Regions from separate parts of the Corticicoccus populi genome, predicted to be linked through region 1. Evidence: predicted binding sites of a transcription regulator. Region 1 holds the regulator's gene; the other holds the start of a gene.

Region 1 (4,439 bases):
AAACAACATTCCCTGCTTTATGAATTTCCTCCATCACTTTTTTCATACGCTCTTCAAATTCACCGCGGTATTTCGTACCCGCAACCACAGTACCCATATCCAGTGACATTACACGCTTATCTTTCAATGTCTCAGGCACTTCATGTTTCACTATCGACTGGGCCAGTCCTTCTGCAATCGCTGTTTTACCAACTCCGGGCTCACCGATTAATACGGGGTTGTTTTTCGTACGGCGGCTGAGTACTTCAACCACCCGTGTAATCTCTTTAGATCTGCCGATAACAGGATCCAGTCTGTCTTCACGTGCAATAGCTGTTAAATCACGTGCAAGTGAATCCAGCGTTGGTGTATTAGTATCTTTTTTCGCAGATCCTTTTGACTGGAACGTGTCCGGATTCCCGAGCATTTTAATGACAGATGCCCGTGCTTTTGTAATATTTAAATCCAGATTTGACAGCACTCTTGCTGCAACGCCCTCACTTTCACGGATTAAACCGAGAAGAAGGTGCTCCGTCCCGACAAAATTATGATGCAGCTTCCGCGCTTCATCCATGGATAATTCAATTACTTTTTTAGCACGCGGTGTATAGTGAATCGATGATGTCGCTTCATTGCCTTCACTGATTAAATTAAATACTTCATCACGGACATTTTCGTCTGTGATATTAAAATTCGATAACACCTTTGCCGCAATGCCCTCTTTCTCTTTCACCAGACCAAGCAGAAGGTGTTCTGTTCCTATATTTGAATGTTTTAAATTAATTGCTTCTTCCTGTGCAAAGGCAAGTACTTTCTGTGCACGTTCAGTCAATCGGCCGAATAACATACTACATTCCTCCTAATCGTTCTCTTAATAAGGCGGCCCGTTCTTCGTCCACTGCCTTTTCAAGAGATGAAATTTCTTTATTTAACTCATTTAATCTTTTTTTAACAAATGCCGGCTGGATTAATTGTACCCACTCTTGAAATCTAAAATCAATTTTCAGGATTCCCATATCCATACCGAGTTTTACATTGCTCAAGTGCATTGCCGCTTCTTTTGAGGTCAGTGTATAGGCATATTTTAAAATACCATAAGAGCGGCTGACTGTATCTTTCGTTTTCACCGGGTAGTGTGTGATTAAATCCTTCCGGACTTCCTGTTCTTCTTCTATAATTCTATTTTTCAGTTCGTCCAGGTGATCAATAATTTCCTCTTCCGTCTGTCCGAGTGTCAGCTGATTCGACAGCTGGTATATATGACCGAGAGGCACACTCCCTTCCCCGTATATACCACGTAACGCAAATCCAAAACGATTTAAATTGTTTTGGAAACGGCTGATTTTATTATTTAATGATAATGCCGGGAGATGGAGCATTACAGATGCCCTCATTCCTGTGCCGACATTTGTCGGACATGCCGTTAAAAAACCGTACCGCTCATCAAAAGCATAGTTCAGTTTCTCTTCCAAAACATCGTCTATTCTGACCGCTTTTTCATATAAATCATGCATCGGCACCCCGGCACCCATTACCTGAATCCGCAGATGATCTTCTTCATTCACCATGACAGATTCAGATTCATCTTTATTAATAAAGCTCGAATACCCGTTTTTTGTGAACAAAGGGCTGATGAGGTGCTTTTCGACGAGAAGCGCCTTATCTTCAAAGTTCATTTCATTAACCGGTATATTGTGATGCCCTGTCAATACCTCTTCAATCTCACCGGACAGTGACTCTACAGCATCAGGGTCATTCAGCTGGTGTGGGAACGGCAGCCCTTTAATATTTCTCGCGAGTCTGATTCTTGAAGACATTTCAATGGGTTGTTCCTCAATGTCCTTAAGCCAGGGACTTAAATAATTATTCACATCGTTCACCTGCCGATTCCAGTGCCTTAATTTCATCGCGGACAACCACAGCCTCTTCAAAATTCTGTGCTTCGACCAGCTCTGATAATTTCACTTTAAGTGTTTCAATCTGCTTTTTCACTTCCAGATGCGCCCTGGATTTTTTCGGTACTCTGCCGACATGGCTGTTCTGATGAAGCTGAACACGATTCACAATATTAAGTGCCTCGTCAGAGAATGTTGTATAGCATTCCGAACAGCCGAATCTGCCTTTTTTCAATATAGATTCAATCGTTGAACCGCATGTGGCGCAGCGTTTGGTCTCAGATTCTCTTCTCGTGAGTTTCTGATGCTGCGACAATGATTGTAACAGCTGATGAATGTTAAACGACTCATCCGAAAAGCTTGAATACTGACTGGAAAAAGATTCGTTTGCACACTGCTCACACAGGAACTGTTCCCGCTGGTTAAATCCGCTGTTCTTACTGATATGGATGCTCGCTTCCCTTTCACCGCACAATTCACACTTCACTGACATCACTCCTCACTATACAAAATCACATCGATAATCCGGTTTAATATATTCGCCCGAAGCTGGTCTCTGTATGGCAGTTCAATTAATAACGCCTCTCTCGATACCGCTGTATTAATCATTTTCGCTTCCCTTAATGTCACAGCTCTGTTTTCAAGCATCGACTGGATAATCCGTTCAGCATTCTGCTGGCTGACGGCGGGGCCGATCAGCTGCTTCAGCCGGGCAAGATACTCCGCTTTGGAGTGCGTTTCAACTTTAGTAATACGAATATAACCGCCGCCGCCGCGTTTACTTTCAACTGTATAACCGTGTTCGTTTGTAAAGCGTGTCTTGATGACGTAATTTAACTGCGAAGGTACACAATCAAATTTTTCAGCGATATGGGCACGTTTAATTTCAACGCCTTCATCTTCGGACTTTTTAATCAGTTCTTTTAAATATTCTTCAATAATATCTGATATATTACGCATACCAACACCTCTTTTGACCTTCTTTGACTAAAGTATACCTGTTATTCCCTTTATTCGCAAATGCTAAGGCCCCGGTAATCGGTTACATATTATATAGAAATACTATCGCGTTTATAAGAAATATACTATATAATATAGTCCGTAACATCATACATAAGTCAGTCACTATTTAGACTATTTTTGGGAGGAAATATATTATGAGTATCGTTATGGGCATAGTGGGTATATTATTCACATTCTTCCTTGCCTGGATAGCAAGCAGCAACAGAAAACTTGCATTTAAGAAATGGAAGAATATTTTAGTCCTTCTTGCACTCCAGTTATTCTTTGCTTTTCTATTTTTAAATACAACAGGCGGACAGACAGTCATCGGATGGTTTGCTGATGCGTTTGACAGACTGCTCGGTTTCGCAAGAGAAGGCGGCATGTTTGTCTTCGGTGATTTGATGTCTTTATCAACTGAATCCGGAACGCCGGGTGAAGCAGTAATGCTTGACGGAGAAGCGACTGTATTAAACGTATTCTTCTTCAATGTACTTGTACCGATTATCTTTATCTCAGCGATTATCGGAATCTTGTCCTATACAAGAATTCTGCCGTGGATCATTAAAATTATCGGTATCATTCTAAATAAAATTACCGGTATGCCTTACATCGAGTCATACAATGGTGCTGCATCCATGCTGCTCGGTCAGTCGGAAGTATTCATTTCACTGAAAAACGTACTTCCTAAAATGTCAACACAGCGTCTTTACACACTTGCAGCACAAGCGATGAGTTCAATTTCATTATCAATTGTCGGCGCATTCTTTACAATGCTTGACCCGCAGTATGTGATTATCGCAATTGTCCTTAACCTGTTCGGTATTTACGTGATTGTGCATATCATCAATCCTTACGAAGAAATTATTGTAGACAGCGATTCTGAAATTTCAACCAATCCTGAAGAGGGTAAATCTTTCTTCCAGGTACTCGGGGATTACATTATCGACGGTGGTAAAGTCGTACTTGTTGTGGCGGCAATGCTGATTGGGTTTATCGCCCTGATCGGCCTTCTAAACAACTTGTTCCTGTTAATTCCGGGATCAAACCTGACATTCCAGGATATTCTCGGTTACATCTTTATGCCGATTGCATTCCTGATTGGTATTCCTTGGGCTGAGGCTCAGACTGCCGGAAGTTTGATGGCAACTAAACTCATCACAAATGAATTTGTTGCGATTCTCGATTTCATCACAGTTGCTGATGGATTATCAGAAAAAACTCAGGCAATGGTATCTGTATTCTTAATTTCATTTGCCAACTTCGGAAGTATCGGTATTATCGCCGGTTCCGTTAAAGGTCTGCACAATGAAAGTGGTGACAGAGTTGCCAAATTCGGTTTGAAGCTGGTATACGGTGCATCACTCGTATCCGTTCTTACAGCAACAATCGTTGGTTTCTTCTTCTAAGAAAAACCTTCTTAAAACATCCAATCTGTTAAGTCAGATTGGATGTTTTTTTATATTTCCACCGCAAAGTCTTTGAATTAATATAGTATTAAAACGATTGATACTATATAATATATAAAAAGTAATAATTTGTATTAAAATACATTTATATAGA
Region 2 (4,439 bases), on a different contig from region 1:
CACTTTGGATATTGTGGATAATGACAGAATCGGAGCCATCGGTATATGTGCAGGCGGCGGTTATGCAACAAGTGCGACGATGTCGGACCGCCGGATTAAAGCACTCGGTACTGTCGTTGGTGTGAACTTCGGGCGTTTCAGCAGAGAAAGTGATGTGACGCCGGACGCTGCAATCAGAGATTTAGAAAAGATTGCTGAACTTCGTACCAACGAAGCGAACGGTGCTAAGCCTTTCGTAACACAGTATATTCCGAACTCTCCTGAAGAATTAAAAGAGTCAGGGATTGAAGAACTGGACGTTAAGGAAGCAGTGGATTATTATCGTACAGACCGTGGAATCAGCGAGAATTCTCCGAACAAATGGAGATATTCAGGTTCAGCAGGACTGTATACGTTTGATGCATTCTTCCCGGCAGAAGACTTGTTAACACAGCCGCTCCAGATTGTAGCAGGAGATGTACCAGGGGCATTCGGTTCATATCGTGATGCTTTTGACTTATTCAACCGTGCACGTTCTTCTGAAAAAGATTTGCATATAGTTAAAGGTGCAACACACTATGATTTGTATGATCAGCCGGAGCCTGTGGATGAAGCATTAAGCAAATTGGTTCCATTCTATAACAAACATCTTTAAATAAAATTAAAAAAGTGATAAGAGAACTTCCTCTTATCACTTTTTTAAAACGATAATGGAGGAATTTTAAATGGCAAAGCCGTATATTGTTGTTCATATGACAATGTCTATCAATGGAAATATCACTGGTCCCTATCATTCTACAGGGGATGCAGAAGCAATATCTAAAGCGTATGACCGCACGGACCAGACATTCAACTCGAATGCACTTCTTTTAGGAAGAAGAACGATTGAAGAAGCGTTTACGAATTTTCATGAACCCGAATTAAATGATAATCCCAAAAAATATGACCGTACAGATTTCAGGGCGGATACTAATCTCGACCGTTATGTCGTATCTATTGATCCATCAGGAAAAGCCGGATGGCAGAAGAATTCGATTCAATACAGTACGAGACCTGAAATGCATGTGATTCAAGTGTTGACCGAACAGGTATCTGATGCCTATCTTGAGTACTTGAGAGACTTGAACATTTCATATATTTTCGGCGGTGAAGAACGTTTGGATTTATCGCTTGTAGCAGAAAAATTAAATGAACAGTTTGATGTGGAAACATTGACAGTTTCCGGCGGCGGAAGTATCAACTGGTCGTTTTTCAAGGAAGAATTAATTGATGAAGTCAGTATCATTCTTGCGCCGGTTGTAGATGATCATCTGAACCGTCCTGCATTATTTGATAATAATGATGAGAATAATTCAAGAGTTCCTGAGGCATTTCATTTAAAGAATGCAGAGCGGGTTGAAGGCGACGGATTATGGCTTCAGTATACTAAGAAATAAAAAGAAAAAGTTTTAAAATATAGTAAGCATTAAGTTTGAAAAGTCATAATGGACTCCTTATAATATAGTTATAGTCAAAGATAGTCAAAGTCAATAATAGTTAGACTATCAAAACATGGAGGGATGACATATGATTTGTCAAAACTGTGGAATGAATGAAGCAAACGTAAATTTAGCAATGAACATGAATAATCAAAAGATTCAGGTACATTTATGTAATGAATGTTTTAATGATATAAAAGACCAAATGATGAATAACAATGATGCATTCGGCGGTGCATCATTCGACAGCAGTAATTTTTCACAAAATCAGCAGTTTCAAAGTAACAATGGACAGACAAGAACAAAAACACGCCGTAAAGCAGCACAGGACAACAGTCTGTTAAACCAGCTGGGTAAAAATATATCCCATGATGCAAGAAACGGGAAAATTGATCCGGTCATCGGCCGTGAAAAAGAAGTGAAGCGTGTCATTGAAACATTAAACAGACGCAATAAGAATAATCCGGTGTTAATTGGTGAGCCGGGTGTCGGTAAAACCGCTATTGCAGAAGGACTGGCTTTAAAGATTGAAGAAGGTTCTGTGCCCCGCAAATTAATGGAGAAAGAAATTTACGTTCTCGATGTCGCATCCCTGGTTGCGAATACCAGCATGCGCGGTCAGTTTGAAGAGCGTATGAAGCAGTTGGTTAAAGAACTTGAAGAAAGAGAAGATGTGATTTTATTTATTGATGAAATCCATCAGATTGTCGGTGCCGGAACTGCCGAAAGTTCTCAAATGGATGCGGGAAATATTTTAAAACCTGCACTTGCAAGAGGAGAAGTCCAGATTATAGGTGCAACGACTCTGAAAGAGTACAGACAGATTGAAAAAGATGCTGCCCTTGAAAGACGTCTACAGCCGATTATTGTTAAGGAACCTTCACTTGAAGAAGCGGAATTAATTCTAAACGGTATTAAAGATAAGTACGAAGCATTTCATGAAGTATGTTACTCCGATGAAGCAGTTAAGGCGTTTATTACTCTGTCGGACCGTTATATTCAGGACCGTTTTCTTCCGGATAAGGCGATTGATTTAATGGATGAAGTCGGTTCAAGACTGAACTTATCCAATTCTGAAAAAGACTCAAGTGCTATTGAAGCGCAGCTTGAGGATATTAGAAAGAAAAAAGATCTTGCTGCAGAAGAAGAGGATTATGAAGAAGCTGCACACCTTAAATATAAAGAAATTCAGTTAACAAAACAGCTTGAAAAAGCGAAAGGTGAAGAACAGACGATTGAAGTGGATATTTCTGATATTCAGCTGATAGTTGAAGAAAAAACAGGGATTCCGGTGACAAAACTTCAGACGGATGAGCAGCAGAAGATGCGGAATCTTGATGATGCATTATCCGAAAAAGTCATCGGTCAGGATGAAGCGGTGCAAAAAGTTTCAAAAGCTGTCCGCAGAAGTCGTGCCGGTCTTAAATCGAAATACCGTCCAATCGGATCATTCCTGTTCGTCGGTCCGACAGGTGTCGGTAAAACTGAGCTGACAAAAGCACTCGCAGAAGAATTGTTCGGTTCAAGAGAGTCATTAATCAGACTCGATATGAGTGAGTATATGGAAAAACACACTGTGTCTAAAATTATCGGTTCTGCTCCGGGTTATGTCGGTTACGACGAAGCGGGACAGCTGACGGAAAAAGTCAGACGCAATCCGTACAGCATTATACTCCTTGATGAGATTGAGAAAGCACATCCGGATGTACAGAATGTCTTCCTTCAAATTATGGAAGATGGTCACTTAACAGATTCACACGGACGCACTGTGAGTTTTAAAGATACTGTCATTATTATGACCAGTAATGCAGGTACGGGTGTGAATACGAACAGTGTCGGCTTTACGCCGGACCAGCATGATTCTGTTTCCGCACTTGAAACACTCGGTGATTATTTCAAACCGGAATTCCTGAACCGATTTGATTCCATCGTTCAGTTTAATGAATTAAAAGAAACAGACTTGATGAAAATTGTAAACTTAATGCTTGCTGATTTACAGAAAACAATTGAGGAGCAGTCAATCCGAATTGATATTTCTGAAGATGCGAAAGAAGAATTAGTGAGACTGGGTTATGATAAACGATTCGGTGCAAGACCGTTAAGACGTGTCATTCAGGATAAGGTCGAAGACCAGCTGACTGATTTAATACTGGAAGAAGATACTGTCGGTCATGTCAGTGTTGAAGTAACAGACGGTGAAATTTCAGTAGTGAAAATATAGTATCACTTGAATATGATTATTTAGTCCGGACCTGTGGGTTCGGACTTTTTATGTATTTGACCGTCATATTTTTGACATATATAATAAAAGACACAATAAAATAGAACGGAGTCACTATATGAAAACGAATATAGGCAGTAAAGTGAAGTTTCTGGGGTTAATATTCCTGTCTTCAATTATACTTTCAGCATGCAGCAACCCATTTGATTCTCTTGCAGATGAAATCAACGGGCTGTTCTCAGACGGTGGTACATCAGAGTCAGGTTCAGGCGGAAACGGGGAAAATGATGCTGAAGCGTCATTATTTAATTATGAATTACTGAACGGGCAGGGCACTGAAACAACACTTGAAGAAGGCGAATATGAGGTTGGAAAAGATATTCCGGAAGGCCGTTACAGAGTAACAAGCTCTGAGGGACGCGGTAATTTTTCTGTCACGAGCGAATCAGAAAAACGTCAGAACTTTGTCAACGCAGTAGTATCGGATGATGAGAGTGATGAATCCGCTGCAGATGAAATTATTACATACTTATTCGACGGGCATGAAATTACGATTTACAGCACATCGCTGTCATTTACACCATTTGAAGGGACAGTCCCGCTTGATGCCCTTCCTCCCGGTCAGTATATTGTGGGAGAAGATATAGAGCCGGGGACTTATGAAATTTCTGCGGATACTGAAGAGAGCTATCTTTCATTTGATGTATACAACGGCAGTCATCAGGAACGTAAAATGCGTCTTCAGCTGGGGGATCCGAGCT

What was found. The regulator CtsR, encoded in region 1, represses protease genes until heat stress. The targets are predictions, from matches to a motif close to ATGGTCAATAAAGGTCAAACA.
Region 2: a site for CtsR is predicted at 1,486-1,506, ahead of ACFSX4_RS07800 (ATP-dependent Clp protease ATP-binding subunit). Genes of this name have one in related genera too.

What each region holds. Positions count from the first base shown of each region.
Region 1 covers NZ_JBHUOQ010000003.1:18,546-22,984, reverse strand. The annotation lists gene ACFSX4_RS08410 (ATP-dependent Clp protease ATP-binding subunit) at 1-826, opposite strand, end outside; gene ACFSX4_RS08405 (hypothetical protein) at 828-1,850, opposite strand; gene ACFSX4_RS08400 (UvrB/UvrC motif-containing protein) at 1,843-2,361, opposite strand; gene ACFSX4_RS08395 (CtsR family transcriptional regulator) at 2,367-2,834, opposite strand; gene ACFSX4_RS08390 (NupC/NupG family nucleoside CNT transporter) at 3,032-4,285, shown strand.
Region 2 covers NZ_JBHUOQ010000001.1:1,544,193-1,548,631, reverse strand. The annotation lists gene ACFSX4_RS07810 (alpha/beta hydrolase) at 1-634, shown strand, start outside; gene ACFSX4_RS07805 (dihydrofolate reductase family protein) at 705-1,415, shown strand; gene ACFSX4_RS07800 (ATP-dependent Clp protease ATP-binding subunit) at 1,546-3,678, shown strand; gene ACFSX4_RS07795 (hypothetical protein) at 3,797-4,439, shown strand, end outside.